DNA from 3 places in the Paraprevotella sp. genome. Region 3 is predicted to be linked to each of the others. Evidence: riboswitches for the same ligand, from Rfam matches in the RefSeq annotation. Region 3 holds a riboswitch; each other region holds the start of a gene.
What was found. Region 3 has a riboswitch for cobalamin ahead of accC (acetyl-CoA carboxylase biotin carboxylase subunit). Riboswitches for the same ligand answer to the same signal wherever they lie in the genome.
Positions count from the first base shown of each region.

Region 1: linked by a shared signal. The riboswitch ahead of AC5RDV_RS02930 (anaerobic ribonucleoside triphosphate reductase) and the one ahead of accC (acetyl-CoA carboxylase biotin carboxylase subunit) in region 3 are both predicted to bind cobalamin.
Region 2: linked by a shared signal. The riboswitch ahead of AC5RDV_RS01010 (TonB-dependent receptor plug domain-containing protein) and the one ahead of accC (acetyl-CoA carboxylase biotin carboxylase subunit) in region 3 are both predicted to bind cobalamin.

Region 1 covers NZ_CFQRNQ010000003.1:184,848-192,570, forward strand. The annotation lists gene AC5RDV_RS02920 (endonuclease) at 1-1,659, shown strand, start outside; gene nrdG (anaerobic ribonucleoside-triphosphate reductase activating protein) at 1,758-2,246, opposite strand; gene AC5RDV_RS02930 (anaerobic ribonucleoside triphosphate reductase) at 2,253-4,466, opposite strand; cobalamin riboswitch at 4,596-4,798, opposite strand; gene AC5RDV_RS02935 (putative outer membrane beta-barrel protein) at 5,003-6,244, opposite strand; gene AC5RDV_RS02940 (RNA polymerase sigma factor) at 6,234-6,800, opposite strand; gene AC5RDV_RS02945 (NigD1/NigD2 family lipoprotein) at 6,831-7,580, opposite strand.
Region 2 covers NZ_CFQRNQ010000001.1:274,705-282,427, reverse strand. The annotation lists gene AC5RDV_RS01020 (ABC transporter substrate-binding protein) at 1-641, opposite strand, end outside; gene AC5RDV_RS01015 (DUF5074 domain-containing protein) at 646-1,812, opposite strand; gene AC5RDV_RS01010 (TonB-dependent receptor plug domain-containing protein) at 1,838-3,847, opposite strand; cobalamin riboswitch at 3,899-4,118, opposite strand; gene AC5RDV_RS01005 (hypothetical protein) at 4,337-4,480, shown strand; gene AC5RDV_RS01000 (response regulator transcription factor) at 4,611-5,228, shown strand; gene AC5RDV_RS00995 (O-antigen ligase family protein) at 5,263-6,606, opposite strand; gene AC5RDV_RS00990 (hypothetical protein) at 6,643-7,347, opposite strand; gene AC5RDV_RS00985 (hypothetical protein) at 7,344-7,723, opposite strand, start outside.
Region 3 covers NZ_CFQRNQ010000006.1:120,247-127,969, forward strand. The annotation lists gene AC5RDV_RS05035 (glycosyl hydrolase family 28 protein) at 90-1,550, opposite strand; cobalamin riboswitch at 2,303-2,509, shown strand; gene accC (acetyl-CoA carboxylase biotin carboxylase subunit) at 2,555-4,066, shown strand; gene AC5RDV_RS05045 (acyl-CoA carboxylase biotin carboxyl carrier protein subunit) at 4,085-4,600, shown strand; gene AC5RDV_RS05050 (acyl-CoA carboxylase subunit beta) at 4,597-6,129, shown strand; gene AC5RDV_RS05055 (helix-turn-helix domain-containing protein) at 6,170-7,090, opposite strand; gene AC5RDV_RS05060 (helix-turn-helix domain-containing protein) at 7,145-7,723, opposite strand, start outside.

The DNA of each region.
Region 1 (7,723 bases), on a different contig from region 3:
TCCGGCTATTACACGGATGCCACAGGCTACAAGGGCCAATCCTTGAAAACGGCATTGTACCGGATTATCACCGACCATACGGCGCGAAGCTACAAGCAACTGTGGACCGACATGCAAAGTACCGACCGGCGAGAAGACGGAAAAGTATGGGACATGTACTCTTCTACCACAGATTTCACTTTTACCAGTGACCAATGCGGCACTTACAAGAATGAAGGAGATTGTTACAACAGAGAACACTCATTCCCCAAAAGTTGGTTTAACGACGCCAGTCCGATGTACACCGACTTGTTCCATCTGTATCCTACAGACGGCTATGTGAACAACCGACGTGGCAACTACCCTTTCGGCGAGACCAATGGAGAACAATATAAATCCAATGGCGGATACAGCAAGCTTGGCAAATGCACGTCTCCGGGTTACAGCGGCACCGTGTTTGAACCCGACGATGAATATAAGGGCGACTTCGCACGTTCCTACTTCTATATGGCCACCTGTTATGAAGACCGCATCGCCACATGGAACAGCGACATGTTGGCTCACAACAGCTATCCGGCCTATGCCAAATGGGCACTCGACATGCTGCTGCGTTGGGCAGCCGAAGACCCCGTAAGCCCTAAAGAGATTGCCCGCAACAATGCGGTGTATAAAATACAGAAGAACCGCAACCCCTATATCGACTTCCCCGGACTGGAACAATATGTATGGGGCAGCAAAACCGGCATCCCTTTCGACCCCGACAATTACGACGGTGGAGGTGAAGTGACCCCTCCGAACCCCGATGACGTGGCCAATCCCACCTTCACGCCGTCTGCAGGCAGCGTGGACAAAGGCACTACGGTCACGATAAGCACCACCACCCCGGCTGCTTACATAGTCTATTCCCTCAATGGCGGAAGCCTGCGCACGGAAGAATCGCCCGTCTATGTGGAAATCACGGAACCGACCACCATCGAGGCTTATGCCATGAAAGAGGACAAGATTAGCGAAACGGTAAGCGCGACCTACACGATTGTCAGCACCCTTCCGGACGAAGGCGTACAGACGTTCAAAAAAGTAAATTCGACAGACGCACTTGAAATAGGCAAACGTTACCTGATAGTGTGCGAAGACAAGAACAAGGCCATGGGAGCCATTCAAAATGATTTCAGGAGTTGCGAGGACGTTACCATCGAAACAGGCCAAATCCGCACGGAAGTAAACGGCAACGGACAGCCGTTCCAAGTCATCCTCGGCGGCCAGGAAGGTGCCTACACCCTGTATGATGCCACCGCAAAAGCTTACCTGTCGCTGACTTCAGACAAAAACAAGCTGCACAACTCAGGCGAGGCCGGCAGCAAAAACGCACAGTGGACCATCACCGTAAGCGGCGAACAGGCTTTCATACAGAACAACGCCTACAAGAGCCGCACCATCCAATACAACGCTTCATCGCCCCGTTTCGCCTGCTACACCAACGGGCAACAGCCCGTAGCACTCTACGTGAACACGACCTCGGGCAGCGGCATCAAGGAAGTAGTAGCAACGGAAGATTCCCTTGTGGACGTGTACACCATCAACGGGCAGCTCGTGCGACAAAACGTACAAGCATCACAAGCCCTGAACGGGTTGAAAAAAGGCATGTACGTCATCAAAGGAAACAAAGTATTGGTAAAGTAAAACAACTCTGTTCCCATACCCATCTATAAACGACCACATCCCGCCACGCCCCCGATAAGAACGTGGCGGGATGCGTATTAGAATGCAGCCCTATTATCTCATTGCGCGTACAAAACGACTTCGCCCTCGCGCAAAGAAGCTTGCACGTCAATCAGCCGTTGGTTGCGGCTACCGCGAAACAACGCGTCACGGTCGCGTAAGGATTCCACGTATGGCCCGTCCACCAACACATCAATGTATTGCAGCAATTCAGCCTGCCGCCGGTCGTGCAGCAACCGTTCGAACTTATAACCGGTATAACACCAGATGTTTTTTCCGGTCTCCCGTTTCACGGCTTCTGCCAGTTCGGCAAATCCTTCCGGTTGGAACATCGGGTCGCCACCGCTGAACGTCACGTCCGCAAACTCATCGGCCCGGATGACCTGCATGATTTCCTCCGTCGTCATCAGGATTCCGGCCCCGATGTCCCACGACTGTGGATTATGGCAGCCGGGACAGGCATTGGGACACCCGGCGGCATACACCGTCGTACGGAATCCCGGTCCGTCCACCGTTGTGTCCTCAACAATCTTTATGACTGAAATCATCGTCGTTTATCGGTTTTCATGCACCACACGGTCATTCAGTTCGGCCAACTTGGCCTTGTTCCAACGGTCTGTCGTCCCGACCAAGTAACCGGTAATGCGTTGCAGGCGGTCTATATGCCCACTGCCGCATTTGGGACACACTTTCATCTCCGGTTCGGCATTCTCGTACCCGCAAGTCATGCAACGGTTACGATTGTGGTTTACCGACCCGTAGCCGATATTATACTTGTCCATCATGTCCACCACGCGCATGATGGCTTCCGGATTATGGGTGGCATCCCCGTCGATTTCCACGTAGAAAATATGACCGCCCCGCGTCAGGTCGTGATACGGTGCCTCAACTTCGGCCTTATGACGGGCACTGCACTTGTAATACACCGGCACATGGTTGGAATTGGTATAATACTCACGGTCGGTAATACCCGGTAAAACGCCGAACTGCTTGCGGTCGCCCCGGGTGAACCTTCCGGCCAATCCTTCAGCCGGAGTGGCCAACACGCTGTAATTATGTTGGTAGAGTTCCGAGAACTCGTTAGCACGGTCGCGCATATAGGTCACGATCTTCAGGCCGAGCTGCTGTGCTTCTTCCGACTCTCCATGATGCTTGCCGGTCAAAGCGACCAAGCATTCGGCCAAACCGATGAAACCGATGCCTAACGTCCCCTGGTTAATCACCGGAGCTATCGTATCGTTGGGCTTCAGCTTCTCGCATCCCAACCAAAGCGCACTCATCACCAACGGGAATTGCTTGGCAAAGGCTGTCTTCTGGAACTCCATACGCTCATGCAACTGACGGGCCGTGATTTCCAACATGTGGTCGAGCTTGGCAAAGAAACGAGCGATACGTTCTTCTTCATCTACAATCTCCATGCACTCGATGGCCAGACGCACGATGTTGATGGTTGAAAAAGAAATATTTCCCCGTCCGATAGAAGTCTTCGGCCCGAAACGGTTTTCAAAGACGCGGGTACGGCAACCCATCGTAGCCGTTTCATACAGGTAACGTTTCGGGTCGTCGGCACGCCACAGTTCATGCCGGTTGAACGTGGCATCCAAATTAATAAAGTTCGGGAAAAAACGACGGGCTGTCACCTTGCAGGCATATTGGTAAAGGTCGTAATTGCGGTCGGTAGGCAAATAACTCACGCCCCGCTTCTTTTTCCAGATTTGAATCGGAAAGATGGCAGTTTCGCCGTTGCCCACCCCTTCGTAAGTACTACGCAGGATTTCGCGGATGATGCAACGCCCCTCGGCCGAGGTATCCGTACCGTAGTTCACGGAACTGAACACCACCTGATTCCCCCCACGGGAATGGATGGTATTCATATTGTGGATAAAGGCTTCCATAGCCTGATGCACCCGGGCCACAGTCTTGTTCATCGCATGCTGGAGGATACGTGCGTCACCGGTCAGGCCATCCAGAGGACGAGTGACAAAGTCGTCCACTTCCTTATGGTATAAACGGGAGTAGTCCTCGGCGTTCAACTCCTCCAAGACCTTCACTTCTTCGATGAAACTGGCACGCACGAAAGGAGCCAGATAAAAATCAAGCGCAGGAATAGCCTGGCCGCCGTGCATCTCATTCTGTGCCGTTTCCATGGAAATACAGGCCAAAATACTGGCCGTCTCGATACGTTTGGCCGGACGGGACTCCCCGTGTCCGGCAGAGAAACCATGCTTCAAGATGTAGTCGAGCGGATGCTGCACGCACGTCAAGCTTTTGGTGGGATAATAATCCTTGTCATGGATATGCAGATAGTTGTGCTTGACCGCCTCTTTCACCTCTTCACTCAGTAGGTAGTCGTCTACGAAAGGCTTGGTGGTCTCGCTGGCAAACTTCATCATCATGCCGGCCGGCGTATCGGCATTCATGTTGGCATTCTCGCGAGTCACGTCGTTAGACTTGATATTGATGATTTCCAGAAATATGTCACGTGTCTTGGCCTTGCGGGCAATGCTGCGTTGGTTACGGTAAGCGATATATTTCTGCGCCACATCCTTACGGCGGCTTTTCATCAATTCCATTTCCACGGCATCCTGAATCTCCTCCACCGTCATTTGTGCCTTACCACGGTTCGTCACGTGTTCGCATATCAAATGAATCAGCTCTTCATTCTCACCGGCCTCGGTGTGTACCATGGCCTTGCGTATGGCATCCCCGATTTTCCGAGCATTGAAACCCACGATGCGCCCGTCCCTTTTAACAACTGTCTGTATCATATTGCATTTATTTTCCGGGCCGAAAAAGTCCCGGCCTCCTTTTTCTAAAAGAAGCCCTGTTTCTCCGGCATCTAAAATTTTGTATCTTTCTTATTACGTTCCCACCGTCATCCCCTTGTCCCCGGAGTCCGTACGGCTATGTCACAGGCAGGTCTTCTGACTTACTCGCGTTTCATGTCCTTCCCGTTTCGCCCGACGAAACAGTGGATGCAGCATGTCATGAAACGTATAAAAGAGTTCACAGCAGCGGGTCTGTCGGGGACTCTCACCCCGTTCCCTTTTCACCCTGTCGGCCGACTGGCAAACAGGGCACCTGAACAACGGCAAAGGTACACCTTTTCCTTTTTTCGTGCAAGTGTTCTCGCTGTTTTTATTTTAAAGTTTCCAGATTTTACAACCCACAAAACAATTAAAATACTTATAATCATTAGATTATAAATACAATTTACCAAAACGAAAAGGCCAAAAGTTTCCCAAAATAAAAAACATGTATGCAACAGGATCAAATCAGGCCTTCGGAAAGGACAAGACTTATGTCACAAACCGAAAGAAAACCTAAGCCCGAATTCCAAATTAAAATTCAATGGTTTCTCCTTATAGATATTGGAAACAGAACTTCCATTATCAAAATAGTAGCTCACTCCCGGCTCCACATACAAACCTACCACTGACGACAAGTTAAGCTGCATCCCGGCGGCTGCATTTACAGAATATTGCCAAGGTTTTTCCCGTACATCCTTATGTGTAGATGACTTTATCCGACCTTTCCACGTATAATCCGTTTCCGTATCTCCATCCACGCACTTCTCGGCCATTCCTCCGGCCGACAGATACAAATCCATCCACCGTTTCTTCCACAAACTGGCCTTAAAGTTCAAGGGAATCCCTACGTATTGCAGGGATTGCCGGACCTCATAACTATAATCTTCTCCAGAAGAAGAAAGACTTGACGAAAGATAAGTATAAGAAAGGCCGCTTTCTATACCGAACCTTTCGTTTACGGCATAACAGGCAGACACGCCGAACCTGACGGGCTGCTTGTGTTTCATCGGGACAACGCCATCCACATACCGATGGGCAGACCTTATGGCCGTCACCGGAAATTTTCCACATTCCATCGCCTCGGGGTGTCCCCAAGAGGGGATAGTTCCCATCAGGACAACTCCTCCGTTCCCATAATTCATTACCGATTTTCCTGGAGTATTGGATGCAAAAAGACTCACAGCCAACCAATGCGACCTTTCTTTCTTGACCTTTCCGACGTTTGGAACCAACTCAGGATAACGGCCTATTCCATCAGGATAAGGCTTTCCCGAATTTCCATGGCTATCTTCAGGAATCGTTTTTTCTCTTTCAGCCAAAAGTTCTTTTCTCTCTTCAGCTAAAGCCTTCCCACCTTCTTCCGATACGGCAGGCCGGTCGCAAGCCACTATATCTTTCCCGGACGGTTTACGACGGCATGGCTCCTTTTCCACGCGCTGCACTTTTGCCCAAAAGGCATCCGTCGGCCCAAGAAGAACGCCTTCGGTCGGAATGCGATTGTCTGCAAAAGACATAAAAACCGGCTGACACACATTCCTTCCCAAAGGCACAACTATCGCCAACGCTGCCGCAATCCCGGCCAAGCGCAGCCATACGGTACTCCTCCCACGAGAAGAGGAGACGGACAGGCGTTGCTCTTCCAAAGCCTTGTTTATCCCGTCCCACAGCCCGTCGGGAGGGATGACCTCGTAACCGTCCAGTTTCTTTTGCCATTCATTCAACCATTTATCTTCCATTGACCTGAGCTTTATATCTTTGAACTTCCTTTGCCAACACCGCCTTTGCCCGATGCAGTTGCGAAGCCGATGTACTCTCTTTTATATTCAGCATCGCGGCAATCTCCTTATGGCTCTTCCTTTCGAACACATACAAATTGAAAACAGCCCTATACCCTGCCGGTAAACGGCAAATCATTTCCTGAAGAACTTCAGACGGAATGTCCCCCGCATCCGGCTCATCCTCGACCGTGTCCGGTACGTCCCATCCGTCGCCAAGGGATTCCAACTGCCGGTCGCGCTTCAAGAATTTCAATGACTCGTTCACCACAATACGTACCATCCATCCCCGGAGAGAACCTTCACCCCTCCACTCGAAACCGTGAATGGAAGTGAATATCTTCACGAAACAATCCTGAAGGACATCTCTCACATCGTCCATACAAGCCACATAACGGGAACACACGGCTGTGAGGCAACCTGCATAGCGACAATATAATAATTTCATCGCTACACGGTCGCCCCGCTGTATACCTCGAACCAAATCCTGTTCGCCTTCGTCTCCGATACGCGTCATGCTGAACGAACGGTTATCTGTCCCCTAATACTATCGTAACGCACCTCCTCTTTGCATTTGTTCTATTTGTTTTGCCACGTTTCCTGTCTTTTTACGGGTACAATAATCAAACTCTGCCGTCCTCCTTCCCCGGAACGACCGCCAAACCAACGTCAGCTTGACCGTGCGCCCTCCCGTATCGGGAAGCTTCCCTAAATCAAAGGCCACAAGCGCATCGCTCCGCCAACTCCCCGCATCCCCGCAAGCATCGTGACGAAACTCCACCTCATAGGGATTCTCCGGATTGCCCCCGGTCAATAAATTCACCTTATGGGGAATCCCCCTGCTGCCCCACAAAGTAGAGAAACGCAGAGTCAGATAACCGTCTTCCGCCACAGTCACCCAATCGTCTACTATCTCCACAGGGTCATTCCCGTATAGCGAATCGTTCACCAAAGCAGAATCCGGAACCGTTTTTTTCGTCAGGATGCTGTCCATCCAGTTTACATAGACTGCACGCGCACGGGAATGCCTGTCTTCGTCTACGTCCGTAAAATGCACCAAAGCCCGCACCTCCTTTTCTCCGAAAGGGGAAGAAGACAGGTTGACCGGCCAAAGCGTTGTCTCATCATCCAACTGCAAGAAACAGGAATCCGTACCGCCCTTGACCGTCACCAAAGCATTCGGACTGAAATAAGGATACCATACATAAACCTCACCATCGTCATCCGAACAAGACTGAAACAAAACCGGAGCCAATAACAGGAAGGCCAACAACCATAAGACATGTACTTTCTTCATTTTTCATCCAATTTAAAAATCCGACATTCTATTTATCAAACTGCGAACCGACCAAATCCTTGCTCATTCCGATGAAAAATAACGTTAAAAACCAACCATAAAAAAATAGGGATGTACCATTTTCATCTGATACATCCCCTGAT
Region 2 (7,723 bases), on a different contig from region 3:
TCGGCCTCGGCTGCTTTTCCGAACAACAGGCCGTAGAAACGCATCCATTCGGCACGCCCCAACGAAGAGGTTTCCATATAGTCGGCACATTCGATGATGGGAATGTCCAACTTGCCCAACCGGCCATATCCCCCGCTGTTTTCAAACGGAGAAAGCATCACAGCATCGGGATGCAACGCCATAAGCTTCTCGATGTCCGGATTCATCCCGCTGCCCAAATCCGCGATACGTCCCGTGCGGCATCCCTCCTTGATGTAGGGCAGGTCGATATACCGGAGGTCGCACACTCCGCCCACGGCAGCCAGTGCCCCCAACTCTTCCATCAACCCGCAATGCACAGACGAATAAATGACGGCTTTCTGCAACGGCACGCGCACGACCGTCCCTTGCGGCAGACTGTCGGGCAATGGCTCGTCTCGTCCGACCAACACATACGTGTGCAGTATTTCCAACGTATCCCACGGATTTCTCAGCGTAGCCACCCGGTAACCGTCGTAAGACACAACCCTCAGGTTCTCTGCATACTTTAAATCCAACGTGTCACCGCCCTCGTCCAAAAAGGAAGCCGTCTTGCCCCCGTCCTTACAAGAGGACAGAAGCAAAACGGCAAACAAACCATAAAAAAGGCTACTTACCTTCATCTCCTTATTTTGTGACAAACACCATCTTCGAGGTGGACATTCCGGCTTCAAACGTACGTTTATAAGTTCCATCCGCCCCGTATACATGTACGTCGGATGCAGCACCGTAAGGTACGTCAAACACATACACATCGCCAGATGCTGGATCAACAGCCAAACCGTTGGCACTCTGCAAATCAGCCATGTCCATAAACTCTTGTTCATCTCCTGTCTTTAAGTCACGGACGTAAGCACGAGCCACTTCCGGCATATAATACTCTGAATAAAGGATGTACATTTTCTCCCCGGCATTCGCGATATAAGTTGCACGGCACACCTGTTCCACTTGATCTGTTTCCGGATCGAGACGTTGCATCGTACCGTAAATATACTGGTCCGGAGTCAAGGACGGGCTTCCTGCATAGTTGCCATTGGACACGAAGTATACATACCCGTCTTCTGCCGTGATGCACTGGGTATAAGGATTGAGCATTACTTCAATATCTTTCAGCTTGGTGAAAGAGGCTGCATCAACCACTGCCAACCACTTTCCTTTTGAATACCCCGAAATATTGACATACAGTTTGCCGTTGGCAGAAGTTATAGCCTCGGGATGGTCATAACCTGTTTGTGCCCCTGCATCTATAAGATTCAGTTTGCCATCGATGGCCATGGAAGTCGTGTCGATACGGGAAACCGTCCCGTCGTATGCTGTAAAATAAACCTTCCCCTCACACGCTGCCATGTAGCGAGGCTCAACCGGAGTACCGTCTTCGGTAGCCACCGGAATGGATTTCAGAACCTTGCACTTACGGTCCATGATGACAACTTTGGAAGAACCGCTCACCGTCACGTATATTTTCGAACCATACACACAAAGGTCTTGCCCCAAGTCGCCAAGCCCTTCGCCATTGGCAGCCGCATAAAGGTCTTCGCTCAACTTTCCGGTCTGAAAATCCAAATATTGGATACTGGCATCATTTCCACCCCAATTTCCGGTATTCAACACATAAGCTCCCAAAGCGACCACGGGGGAAGGAACCGCAGTGCTGTCACTTCCATTGGCACCGCCTCCATTTCCACCAGTCTCTTCTCCCGGCTTTCCACCATCTCCAACCGTGTCATCATCCTCGCTACAAGCGGTAAAACACCCCAAAGCCAGAGCCATTATGGCCCATTTACACCATTTCATTTTCATTTTTTTCGTTATTAAAAGTTTATAAAGAATATGTTATTGCCACTTTAAAATTCCTCCCGGGCATCGGATAGTAACGCACCACCTCATAATTTCTTCCACCCAGATTGGCCGCGTCCACCTGCAGGCGCAACTTATGATCCCTGAACCGGAAAACACGGTACAAGGAAAGGCTATGATCGGAATAGGCATTCACGAGATTGCTCTTTTTGTTTTGCGGCAGACGATAGCGTTCACCGCTCCACGCCACATTATATGCCACGTTCATCCACGGCATTTCAAGTACCACACTTCCACCTCCGGAATGTTTCGGCGTATAGGCAATCTGATGACGCCACAACTTGCTACCGCGTTTCGTCACGTCTTCCGCCTGCATGAAACTGTACGCTCCTGTCAAACTCAAATTCCAAGCTTTTGCCAAAGCCCATTCGGCAGCCAGATTGGCATCCACGCCGTAAGTCTCCACTTTGCCTACGTTGGACATTTTCCATACGAACATCGTCGGAACTGCCACAATCTTGTCTTTCACCTTATTATAATAAGCATCCAACGAAAAGCTCACGTAATCCGCCACTTTTCCCATACGTCCGGCCCAGGTGGTCCCTATATTCCATTGGCACGTTGTTTCCGGACGCAAGCGGCTGTTCCCAATGAGCAGATAATAGAGGTCATTGAAAGTCGGGACACGGAATATGTCTTTATAAGACGCGCGCAAACGCCAACTCGCCTTTTTCACAGGGCGCCACGCCAGGCTTACCGCCGGAGAAAGCCGCTTACGGTCGTCGGCAGCCATCCCTAAAGAAACTCGTTCGGTAATGAAAGTATTCAGCAAGGAAGCCGTCACCTGAAACTGCGGTTGACGGTATTGTGCTGAAAAGGCCGTCAGACTGGTATAACGTTCCGGGTATTGGCATTGGTCCAACGTCGTGGCCAAATCGTTATACACAAAATCCTGCGCCAACGAAAAAGAAAGGTTTTTCACGGGCTTCGCCCATAACGTCGCGGTCAGGTAGGTCTCCGTCTGGCGGAAACGGTCTTCCGTCGGCCCGGCAGCCTTCTTGTCCGTGTCTTTGTTCCAACTATAATTGAACTTCCCGGAAGCCTTCAGTTTCCACTTCTCCGAAAAACGGTTCTCATACCTCAACTGACCGAAATAATTACGGTCATAAAGCCGTTCCGCCGCATAGGGATTGTCATATACGACACTACCGGGCAATCCTCGACGGGAATCGAACAGATACCCCTTCACATCCAAATCCTGACGTTCTGTCAAATGGGCAAAAAGATTCACCTCCGCACGGTATGCCCCTATGTCGCTATTGTTACGCCGTCCTTTTATCTGTTTATCCAAGTTCATCATCGTAAAATGATAATTCCCGTCGGCACGTAAATATTCACCGTAAAGAGAACAAGACAAACGCGGTGTGAACCGATGGGCATAGAACAATGAGGGGTTGGCCAAACCGTAAGCCCCCGCCTTCACCTTTACCGAAAGAGTGAAATCCCGGCCTTCAAAATCAGGCCGGCTCGTTTCGATGCTCAACGCGCTTGCAGCAGCCAACATGCGTGCCGTCTGATAAATATTGTCGCTTTGCCCGATAGTCAACGTCAATGAAGAAACATTATCCAACGAGAAACGGGAGATGTCCACCTGTCCCGACTGGCAATCCCCTATGGCCACACCATCGTAGAGCACGGCTGTATGCTGTGCGCCCAGACTGCGTACGGAAACAGTTTTCAACCCTCCCACACCGCCATAATCCTTCAAGGTCACCCCCGAAAAATGCCGTACGGCATCCGACACGTCCAACACGCCCATACGTTCCAACTCCGCCTTATCAAGCGTCTGCACAGGAGCACCCGAACGTACGGTGGCAGGCAAAGCCTTCTCGGTCACCGTCAGACCTTTCATCTGTTTCAGCCCCACATCCACGCTATCTGCACCATTTTGTGCGAGCACGAACACAGTCTCCATACAAAATGACACAAGCAACCATCCTCTCATTTTATGAGATTCCTTGTATACGCCCATTTATATCTTCATTCTTCACTCAAGACACCTTCCTCCCATCCCACGGAGATTCCGGCATGACTACGTTTTGCAGGTCTTCTGACTTACTCCGGCTTGTTGGCCTTCCCACCTTATTATTATAAATAAGGAAGTGGCTTGAGGTTTGAAACAAACCGCACAATGAGTTCACAGCAGCGGGACTGTCCGGGATTTCCACCCGATTCCCTTTTCATCTGCCGACCTGAAAGGGCTTTCCCATAGGCCGGGCAGAACAAAACGTTGCAAAGTTATTAAAAAAATCAGTATCCCAAGACCTTTTCATTGATTTATATCAAGAAAAGGGCATTTAAATGATAACAAATGCCCTTTTACTTGTTTTGCAGGAAGAATCGCCGTACCTTTGTAGTGTCATAAGGAACAAAAGATATTTAGTTTTTAGGTATTTAGCTCCGTGAAGGAGCAATGTTTAGGTAAAAGATTGTTAGATTAAAAAAGAAAGGTAAGAAGATTATGACAGGATTAATGATTATCGCAGCGGTCGTAGTAGCTATGGCAGTTGCAACAGGTTCAAAGAAGAGCAACGGTAAGTTCTTGGGTTCAAGTACTTCAATGTTGTTCGGTAATAAAAACCTGAATGCAGGTGCAGCTTGTTAAGTGCAATGCACCTTAGTTTGAAACCAATTAAATTTTTGATAAGGTAAGGATGTCTGGAATAAGGCATCCTTATTTCTTTTTAAGATACGACGAGATTTGAGTAACTTTGCATGGAAATATGAGCGTGAACATGAAACTATCCCCCGAAATTGCCATTATAGAAGCCAACACATTGACCTGTATGGGACTACGCGGCCTCATTGAACGGATGATGCCACAAGCTGTCGTCCGCACGTTCAACAGTTTTGAACAACTGATGCGCGACACACCGGACATGTATTTCCACTACTTTATTTCAGCCCAGACCCTTGTGGAGCACAGCGCCTTCTTTGTGGAACGGAAAGAAAAAACCATTGTGCTTACCAATGGGACAACCGGCACCCCTCAAACCTCCCACTTCCATACGTTGAATATCTACCAAAACGAAGACAATATGGTGCGTGCATTGCTGCAACTGCAACAGTATGCGCATGCTCACGGACGACATCTGCCCCAAGGTATGGGAAAGCCCATATCGGGAACCACTGCCTCTACCGACCCCAACGGACTCAGTCATCGCGAAATCGAAGTGCTCATACTCATTGTACGCGGACTGACGAACAAGGAAATTGCCGACCACTTGTGTATCAGCACTACCACCGTTATCTCCCACCGCAAGAACATCATGGAAAAACTCAATGTCCGCTCCGTATCGGGACTGACTATCTATGCCGTCATGAACGGGTACATAGAGGCCGACCGCATCTGAAGAGTATTCCTTATAAACTTTTAGTTCTCTCCAATCAAAACCAATCTATTTCCATATTTTTCCCCTTTCCATTGCTTCTTTCATATTCTTGCAATTTAAGCCCTGCTTCTTTTTTAAGATATCCCGTCAAAGAAGAAGGTACTTTTTCTTTCTTCCCTACTATTTGATGAGCCTTCTCCAACATTTCCAAATCCCGTCCCTCTTTTTCATACAACCCCATCAACAAATATAAAGGGTAAATACGGTGGGGGACTCTATAATAAGCCTTATAAAACATCTCTTCAGCCTCCTCAAACCTGCCAAGAGCTTGAAAGTTTTTTCCCATGAGATTAAAAAACATGGGGTCAGAACTTCGTTTTGCCCCTTCATTTAATATTATGTTGCTTTCTTCGTAATGACCATTATACGACAAACACATTCCATACTCAAAAAGGAAACCAACATCTTTCTTCAAATCGGGATACAAAACCCTGTAACAATTCTCTATGCCCTCATATTTTTCCCTATCAAAATATGGCCGCACCATCCCCCAATGTTTCATCGCCGTACACGTCCGATAAGATTTATTAAACTGGATACATACCACCGCCCCCACTCCTATCAAAACCAACAAACCACACACCATTCCTACCTTTCCATACCGTTTCTTTTCACATAGCATCATTGGCATCCACGCAGCCCACAATAAAAGAAACAGAGACAATAAGCATGTGGCAAAACATCGAAGAGGATAAGAAAAAAGGGAAACCACCATAAAACTCACCATTGCACCACATAACCCGACAACCTCAACATTCCGACACCTAAGAAGGCGTATATAGACATAAGCCATAAGGCACAAACAAGACAAAACTCCCGGCAGTCCAAGTTCTATCCATATCTGCAAATATTCATTATAAGCATAATCCGGGGCACCAACCAACATTTCCTCATCTTGCGTTCCCTTCCCCTCCCGAAAATACGCTTCTTGTGCTTCCCCATAAACATACGGGAAACCGCCTATTCCCACCCCGGAAAATATCTGTTGTTTAGCCACCGGATAAGAGATTTTCCAGATGAACAAACGACCGTCTGCCGAATCTTTTTTCAGCACATACATGCCATACAAAAAAGGAACACAAAGAACGAATACAGCCAACAATACAAAACACTTTTTTATCCACGCACACTTCATCCGTAACCAAACCATTGACATCAAACTGATTACAGACGCCACCCAAGCTGCCCGACTTACACACATGACGAGTATGACTACGGAAAACAAAAGATAAAAAGCAGAAAGATAAAAAAGCATATTTGTAACCTTTTGCCCATGTCTAAACCTCACAAACAACGCATAGTCCAAGGCCAAGGGCAAAATAAGGACAATCAAACCCATCTATATAGTGCCATGCTTTGCCCTCATCCAATATCCCTATTCCAATGGGATGTTATATCCCTTGTGGAAATCCTCGCTCTGATAAGCCTTATGCTCATCCCAATAGACCAAAGAGCCTGCGCAAGAACCATACAGCCGACCGTTTGCCGAGTCATAACCGACAGTATGGGAACCATTCACTTCGATGGCCTGCCCTGCTTTCTGCATGTCTTCTTTTATGACCTGCACGCTGTTTTGGGCTTTGTCGTACACGCACCACACTGTCACTTTCACTTGGGCTTCGGGATAGTCCTTTGAATGGAACACGATTCCTTCAATTTTCCTGAAAGACAGATTTTCATCTATTTTCACGTAACTGCACGTATTCCACACGATTGTGGAATCTATTGGCGCAGGTAACGCAAAGTAAAACGCCCCTCCCAAGCTTCCAGAATAAGTATGGTTCTCTATTTGAGTACAAATATCCTTCATACTTTTATAAAGTTCATGATGCTGTTTTTCAGACAACTGTTCTTGCAAAATTGAATAGTCCACTTCAAAATACCGGCTAAATCGTTTCCAAAGTGCATATTCATCTGGTGTTGTCTTTTCCTTTACCCAACCCGGAATAGAAATAGACAAAGAATCTGGCAAGGACTGCTCTTCTGACGTTATTTTCCCATTTATCAAGGCATTTAATCCTTGGGAAGAACAGGCTATACTACAGGCACAAAGCACCAACAAGAAACAGAACCTTCTCATACACCAAAAATAAAGAAATTAACCTTTTTATTGAAACTATCCGATCTTTCACTTCCATCTGAAAGTTCGTATGTCAAGGAACCCGAACAATTCAGTTCAACACCACGACCTAATATATTCGCATTATAAGAACCATTAAAACTTTTTGCAGCCGCGCCCTCTGTAAAGACATTGGGAGATGCTTTTAAAATCTCATCCTTACTTGAATTTAACGTGTAATCAATCGTCGCTTTCACATATACGTCAGTTTTTCCAATTGCATGATAAACGACCTGCTCATCCGTTACACCATGCGTCTCCCCTCCAACTTCCGGATTGCTCAACGTTTCAATACGTTTAAAAACCGACTGCGTCACTACGGTAAAACAACCTACCG
Region 3 (7,723 bases):
TATTTCGCTATTTACGTAGAAAAAGACACTTCTTGTGACAAAAAAGAAACCTATCCACGCTTTCATGAACAAAACGAAAGACAAGCTCCCTACCTTACTTCCACATCGGAAACAAACCCGTTCATCTCTATCCCTTCCGTGCCCGTCAATTTCTTTCCGTCTACCGTGACATTCTCCAACAGCACGCCGCACACGTCGTTGCCTGCGTCATATCCTTTTATCCGCATAGGATACATTTTTCCCCTTTCGCCTTGGTAGCGGATATTACGAAAGACAAGGTTGCGAATCGGACCGCCAGGCTCACGGTTATATTTCTCATTGAAAAGAACCCGGATATCTATCAGCCGCGCCTCTTCGCAGTCTTCCACCCGGATGTCCTCGAACGACACGCCCTCCACCCGGTTCTTGTCGCCCACGCACACAGACATCACTCCACGATAGTTGTCGTCATCCTCGTCCACGTTCAGCACGTCTATGTTGCGGAACCTTACGCTGCGAAGCGTCTCCCCTTTCGGGGAACGGTCGTCACCATGGCCTCCCACGTTAATGGCATGCGCCACATCGGCCCACAAAATGGAATTCTGCACCGTCAGGTTGCTTGTCCCTCCCCAAAACCACCACCGGTGATTATAAAATGCCAGGCAGTCGTCGCTCGTACGAAGAAACACATCGTCCACCAACCAGTCATGGCAACACATCAAGTCAATCCCGTCGCTCCACCCCCGGGATGAAAAGCTCTTCACATTCCTGACCGTCACCTTCCGGCTTTCTCCGCCCATTATGGTGTAATGCTGGGGGTTGACCACCGTAATGCCTTCTACGTGCACGTTGCGCGAACGGGTGATTTCCACGCCGCGCAAAGGCCGGAACAGCATCCCTCGTCCCACAATCCGCACATTCTTTGCCCTGTCCACCCTGAGCTTGGCTTTCACCAAGGCCCCCGGCGCCAGGTAAACCGTGCAGTTGCTCGGTACGTCTATCTCATCGTTGGGCAGGTCCTTGGGCTTATGCACGCCGGGACCGAAATAAATCAGACGGCAATCTTTCCGGAAAATGTCTTTCGAACCTCCATCCCAGACCACGACGCCTTCGCCCCCTGTTCCGTCATACGTCTCCGTCTCCACAGCATTGGCAAACAAATGGAGATTACCCATACGATCGCCCCCGAACTCCACACTCAACTTGGCCGGACGCTCCAGGCGGAACGTCAAGGCGTGCCCGTCCACCTTATTATATGATATACCTCGCGAAAGAGGACGTATCTTCACGTCATCCACCGGTAAACCATGCGCCACGACCTTCACCTCCACCGGCTCGTCTGCGTCGAACTGCGCCATGGCAGCCCGGCTCTGCGTGTCCATGTCCACCTCCACTGAAAAAACCTGTAACTCCCGCCAGGCATTTTCCGTCCCGGCCTCCCTGACGTACACCTTGTAACGGTTGTCGTCCACAATGGCCTGGTCTTCTATCTTCGGATACACGAGTATTTTCGCTTGCATGGGAAAAGAAACGAAGAAGGCTCCCAGCGCGCCACATAATATCTTATTCATACTACCAACTTTACGTGAATATAATTTATATACGAACGAACATCATAAAATACCAATCGGAATACATTATATTATACTTAAAAAATATTAAATCCAAAACCCGGCATGCCATTGACATTCTGACACCATGTCATTTCCACACCCCCAAGAATTGCGTATTCGCACACAGGCAAAGGCTGCGACAAGAATAACGCAACCATACAGCCCTTCAGGAATAACAAAATGACAACCCTTACGCAAGAATATTTATCCTCTGTCACCCGTCCATGCCTTTCCTTCCGCATGAAGCGGCTCGGTGCGTAAGCCTAAAGACACATCCGGCTTGCATGATGCCACCGGATTTTGGAACGGAAAAAGTAACCCAATAAAGCCGGCACACGGTTTGCAAGCCGGAAATTTGCCGGAAAAAAGACATTTTTACGGCGTTTGAAAGAGAAACACGAGCCGACATGCGGAGAATGATTTTCCGCTTTCAGCCGAATGGTTTTCCATTCTCTTGGGATTGAATTGCATATATGCGGGAGATATGCAAAACAACAACGCATATACCGTATAAATATGCAAGAAGAGGCTCTATATGCTACGGTTCAGCCGTTTTTGGCCTGTCAGATAAAACGAAAACGCTGTCTTTTGGGACTGAAATCCTCCCATACAGTAACAAAAAGACATTCCCTACAAGCCCACCCGACATCTTCCGCCCTACGGAAAATTAATTTCTTTTGAAACCATTAGGCTGTAACGGAAAAAAGACGTACCTTTGCACAAGAATCGGTTCTGTGTGCAAGTCCTTGCGCACGGATTAAAAGGGAATCGGGTGCAAATCCCGGACAGTCCCGCTGCTGTGATGCTCCGTGAACTTTCTGAAAAAGCACCATCACCACTGGCCGTTTGTTTCTCAAGGCCGGGAAGGTTTCAGGAAGGGGGCGAGTCAGAAGACCTGCCGTTCGTTAAAAAACTGTTCTTGCTCGTGGGTTAGGAGAACATGTAGGATAAATGAAACAAAGATGATTAAAAAAGTTTTGATCGCCAATCGTGGCGAAATCGCTGTGCGGGTCATGCGCTCGTGCCGCGAAATGGGTCTGCGTACCGTGGCCGTATTTTCTGAGGCCGACCGTACGTCAAGGCACGTGATGTATGCCGACGAAGCTTACTGCATCGGCGCGGCCGAGTCGCACGAAAGTTACCTGAACATCGACCGTATCATCGAAGTGGCCGCAAAATGCAAAGCCGACGCCGTCCATCCCGGTTACGGCTTTCTGTCCGAAAATGCGGAATTTGTACGCCGTTGCGAGGCCGCAGGCATCATCTTCATCGGCCCGACAGCCGACACGATGGAAGCCATGGGAGACAAGATTGCAGCCCGCCAACGCATGATGGCGGCAGGGGTACCGGTGGTGCCAGGCACTGCCGAACCGCTGAAAGACGCCGATGAAGCCGTACGCATCTGCAAGGAAATCGGTTTTCCCGTCATGCTGAAAGCCTCCATGGGTGGCGGCGGAAAAGGCATGCGCCTCATCCATAGCGAAGACGAAGTGAAAGAGGCTTACGACTCGGCCCGTTCGGAATCCATGTCTTCCTTCGGGGATGACACGGTATATCTGGAGAAATTCGTGGAAGAGCCGCACCATATCGAGTTCCAAATACTTGGGGATGCCCATGGCAACGTGGTGCATCTCTTCGACCGGGAGTGCTCCGTGCAACGCCGCAACCAGAAAATCGTGGAAGAAAGCCCTTCGCCTTTCCTCACGCCGGAACTCCGCCGGGAGATGGGCGAGAAAGCCGTTGCCGCCGCCCGGGCGGTGAACTACCGTGGTGCCGGTACCATAGAATTTCTGGTGGACAAATACCGCCACTTCTATTTCTTGGAAATGAACACCCGCCTGCAAGTGGAACACCCCATCACGGAAGAAGTGGTGGGCGTAGACCTTGTCAAAGAACAGCTCCGCGTGGCCGACGGTGAGCCTCTGCGCTTCAAACAAGAGGACCTCTCCCAACGCGGACACGCCATCGAGTGCCGCATCTGTGCCGAAGACACGGAAAACGGGTTTATCCCCTGCCCCGGCATCATCCGCCAACTCACGGAGCCGAACGGCATCGGCGTGCGTATCGACAGCTACGTGTACGAAGGTTACGAAATCCCCCTCTACTACGACCCGATGATCGGCAAGCTCATCGTATGGGCCACGAGCCGCCAGTTTGCCATCGAACGTATGCGGCGTGTGTTGTATGAATTCAAAATCACGGGACTGAAAACCAACATCAGTTACCTGCGCCGCATCATGTACGCCCCGGCTTTTGTGAAAGGCGAATACGACACTTCATTCCTGTCAAAATATTCCCGTTCGCTGCAACGCAGCAACGGAGAGAACGAAGAGATAGAAAACATGGCCATGATAGCCGCCTACGTGGACTACCTGTTCAATCTGGAAGAGAACAGCCCCGTGCGCACGACAGACTCCCGCCCCATCAGCCGTTGGCGCGAGTTCGGCCTGCAAAAGGGAGTATTACGTATATAATAAGGAAAGGGATATTTTATGGAAATGCACATAGGAGACCGTGTCGCGGACGTGACATTGGTAAACAAAGAGGGAAACCGCGTGGAACTCACCATCGACGGCAAACCGTGTGTAGTGGACATCGTCATGGCCGAGAACGGTAGTTGCTCCATCCTGCACGACGGCAATTCCTACAATGCGGAACTTATTCGCGGAGAAGGCGGAAAGAGCTACGACGTGAACATGTTCTACCGCTCCTACCACGTGGACGTGGTGGACACGCAGGCCAAGTACCTCCGCATGAAAAAGCATGCGGACGAACGCCAACCGGATAAAATCGTGGCACCCATGCCGGGCAAGGTGGTCAGCATCCCCGTACAGCCGGGAGACGAGTTGAAGGCAGGTGACATCGCCATCGTACTCGAAGCCATGAAGATGCAAAGCAATTATAAGGTCAGTTCGGACTGCAGGGTGAAAAACATTCTCGTGACAGAGGGAGAGGCCGTACAAGACAATCAAACGTTGATAGAATTAGAACTCATACAAGAAGCATGAAAAGAGAAGAACTATATGCCCGGTTTGAGGAATTGGACAAACGGGCTTCGCAGGGTGGCGGACCGGACAAGATAGAAAAGCAACACGCCTCGGGCCGCATGACGGCACGCGAACGCATCGGCATGTTGCTCGACAAGGATACGTTCTGCGAAATAGACAAATTCGTGAACCACCGTTGCACCCGCTTCGGAATGGAGAAGAAACAGATTCCGGGAGACGGCGTGGTGTGCGGTCACGGCAAGATAGACGGACGGCAAGTGTTCGTCTATGCTTACGACTTCACCGTACACGGCGGTTCGTTGAGCGAGACCAACGCGGCCAAAATCGTAAAAGTACAGACTTTGGCCTTGAAGAGCGGCGCACCCATCATCGGACTGAACGATTCGGGAGGCGCCCGCATACAGGAAGGCATCACCAGCCTGGCGGGATACGCTTCCATATTCTACCAGAATACAATGGCCTCCGGCGTGATTCCCCAACTCACGGCCATCCTCGGCCCGTGTGCCGGAGGTGCCTGCTACTCTCCCGCCCTCACCGACTTTATTTTCATGGTCAACGAAAACAGCCACATGTTCATCACCGGACCGGATGTGGTGAAGGCCGTGACCAATGAAGTGGTGGACAAGGAAGAGTTGGGAGGAGCTTACACGCACAGCAGCAAGAGCGGTGTGGCCCACTTTGTCTACCCGACGGAAGAAGAAACACTGATGCAACTCCGCGAACTGCTCAGCTTCCTGCCGTCCAACAACATGGAGGACGCGCCGATCGTGCCTTGCAGCGACGACGCGAACCGCCGTGTGGAAAGTTTGCAGACGGTGATTCCGGAAGATCCTAACCAACCATACGACATCAAAGACGTTATCGAACCCGTCGTGGACAACCAATATTTCTTTGAAGTGATGCCGCATTTTGCCAAGAACATCGTCATCGGTTTCGCCCGCCTCGGAGGACAAACCGTCGGCATCATCGCCAACCAACCGGCATTCCTGGCCGGCGTGCTCGACATCGACGCTTCGGACAAAGCCGCCCGCTTCATCCGTTTCTGCGACTGCTTCAACATCCCCTTGGTGACGTTCGAAGACGTGCCGGGCTTCTTGCCTGGCACGGCACAAGAACATGACGGCATCATCCGCCACGGAGCCAAAATCGTGTATGCCTACGCCGAGGCCACCGTTCCCAAAATCACGCTGATTACGCGTAAAGCCTACGGCGGAGCCTATATCGTCATGGCCAGCAAGATGATCGGTGCCGATGTGAACTTTGCCTGGCCGCAAGCCGAAATTGCAGTAATGGGGGCATCCGGTGCCATCAACATCCTCTACCGTAAAGCATCGGAGGAGGAGAAAAAGACGGCTGTGGAAGCATACGAAGAAGAGTTCTCCAATCCTTACCGCGCAGCCGAGCGCGGACTGGTGGACGAAATCATCATGCCGCGCGACACGCGCCGGAAACTCATCCGCGCCTTGGAGATGACCCGGAACAAGAACCAAAGCAATCCGCCCAAGAAGCACGGCAACATGCCGTTATAACCTCAAACCCTCTGCATCCACTCCACGGGTGCAGAGGGTTTTAATTCCGTGAATAACGGAACTCACCCGGCGGCACCCCTACCACCTTTTTAAATATCAGGCTGAAGCATTGTACGTTCGGATACCCCAACAAACGAGCCACTTCGGCCGGTGTGTGCATGCCTTCCGACAACAAACGCCGGGCCGTATCCAGTCTCCTGAACTCAAAATATTCCTCCAAACCCTTACCGGTCTCGAACTTCAACAAGTCGGAAAAATAAGCCGCAGACAGATTCAGCACAGCGGCACACTGCGCCAAGACGGGCAAACCTCCTGCCGACAACCGTCCGGAATCAAGATATTCATCGAACATGCGGTCCAGACGGGCTAGCAATAGCTTGTTTTTATTTTCACGGGTAATGAATTGACGTTCGTAGAACCGCGTACAATAATCCAACAAAAGTTCGATGTGGCGCGAAAGGATGGTACCGGTATGCACATCTATCGGATGGTGCAGTTCTTCTTCTATGTGCTCCAACAGGCAAACCACCGTGGAAGTCTCCCGCCGGGAGAGGTGCAACGCCTCTTCCTTGCGATAAGAAAAGAAAGTATAATTCTTGATGTGGCTCTTGAGCGAAGTGCGGAACAGCAAGTCGGGATGGAATGCCAAAAGCCAACCCTTGGGAGGCAACGTGTCCTCCTTGCCCATACGGAAGATTTCGCCCGGCGTAAGGAATACCATCGTGGCCACGGAATAATCATAATACTTCCGGCCGCAACAGCAATAACCGTCCGGACAATCCTCTATCAACAAGATGGCATAGAATTCAAACTTCACGGCATCCTCTTCCAATTCCGGCTTTTCCAGATTGATAAGGCTCACCTGCGGATGTAACGTCTTACTGCCCAAACAATGACAACATTCGCACACGGTCTTTATGTTCAATGTCTTATTATCCCTCTTCACTCCTGTCTTTGCCATTACCCGATACATACGAAATCTTCGGCCTCGCCCGACTTGCCAGTCCCCCTACTCTTATAAAACCGGCAAATCCCTGTATCCGGTCGGCGTACATCCGACACTCTTCTTGAAAATCCGGGTGAAATGCTGCGGATATTGGAAGCCGAGACGGTAGGCAATCTCGCTCACGCTGCGGTCTGAACCGAGAATCTCCTGTTTGGCCACCTCGATGAGCTTGCCTTGGATATACTCCTGCGCCGTACGCCCTGTCTCCTTTTTGACCAAATCGCCAAAGTAATTGGGCGACAAGTTTACACGGTCGGCAAAATACTTCACCGTGGGCAGTCCCTTTGTCTGTGGAAGGTTGCTTTGGAAATAATCATCCAACAAATCCTCGAACCTGGACAGAATCCCCTTGTTCACCTTGCTCCGCGTGATAAACTGCCGTTCATAAAAACGCAGGCAATAATCCAAAAGCAACTCTATGTTACGGACTATCAGCCGACGGCTGTGCTTGTCCACCGGACGCGAAATCTCCCTCTTGATTTTCGACAGGCAATCCCGGTAAATGCCTTTTTCGTCCTCGGAAAGATGGAGGGCTTCATTCGAAGCATACGAAAAGAAGGAATACTGTTTGATGTCCTGTCCCAACGA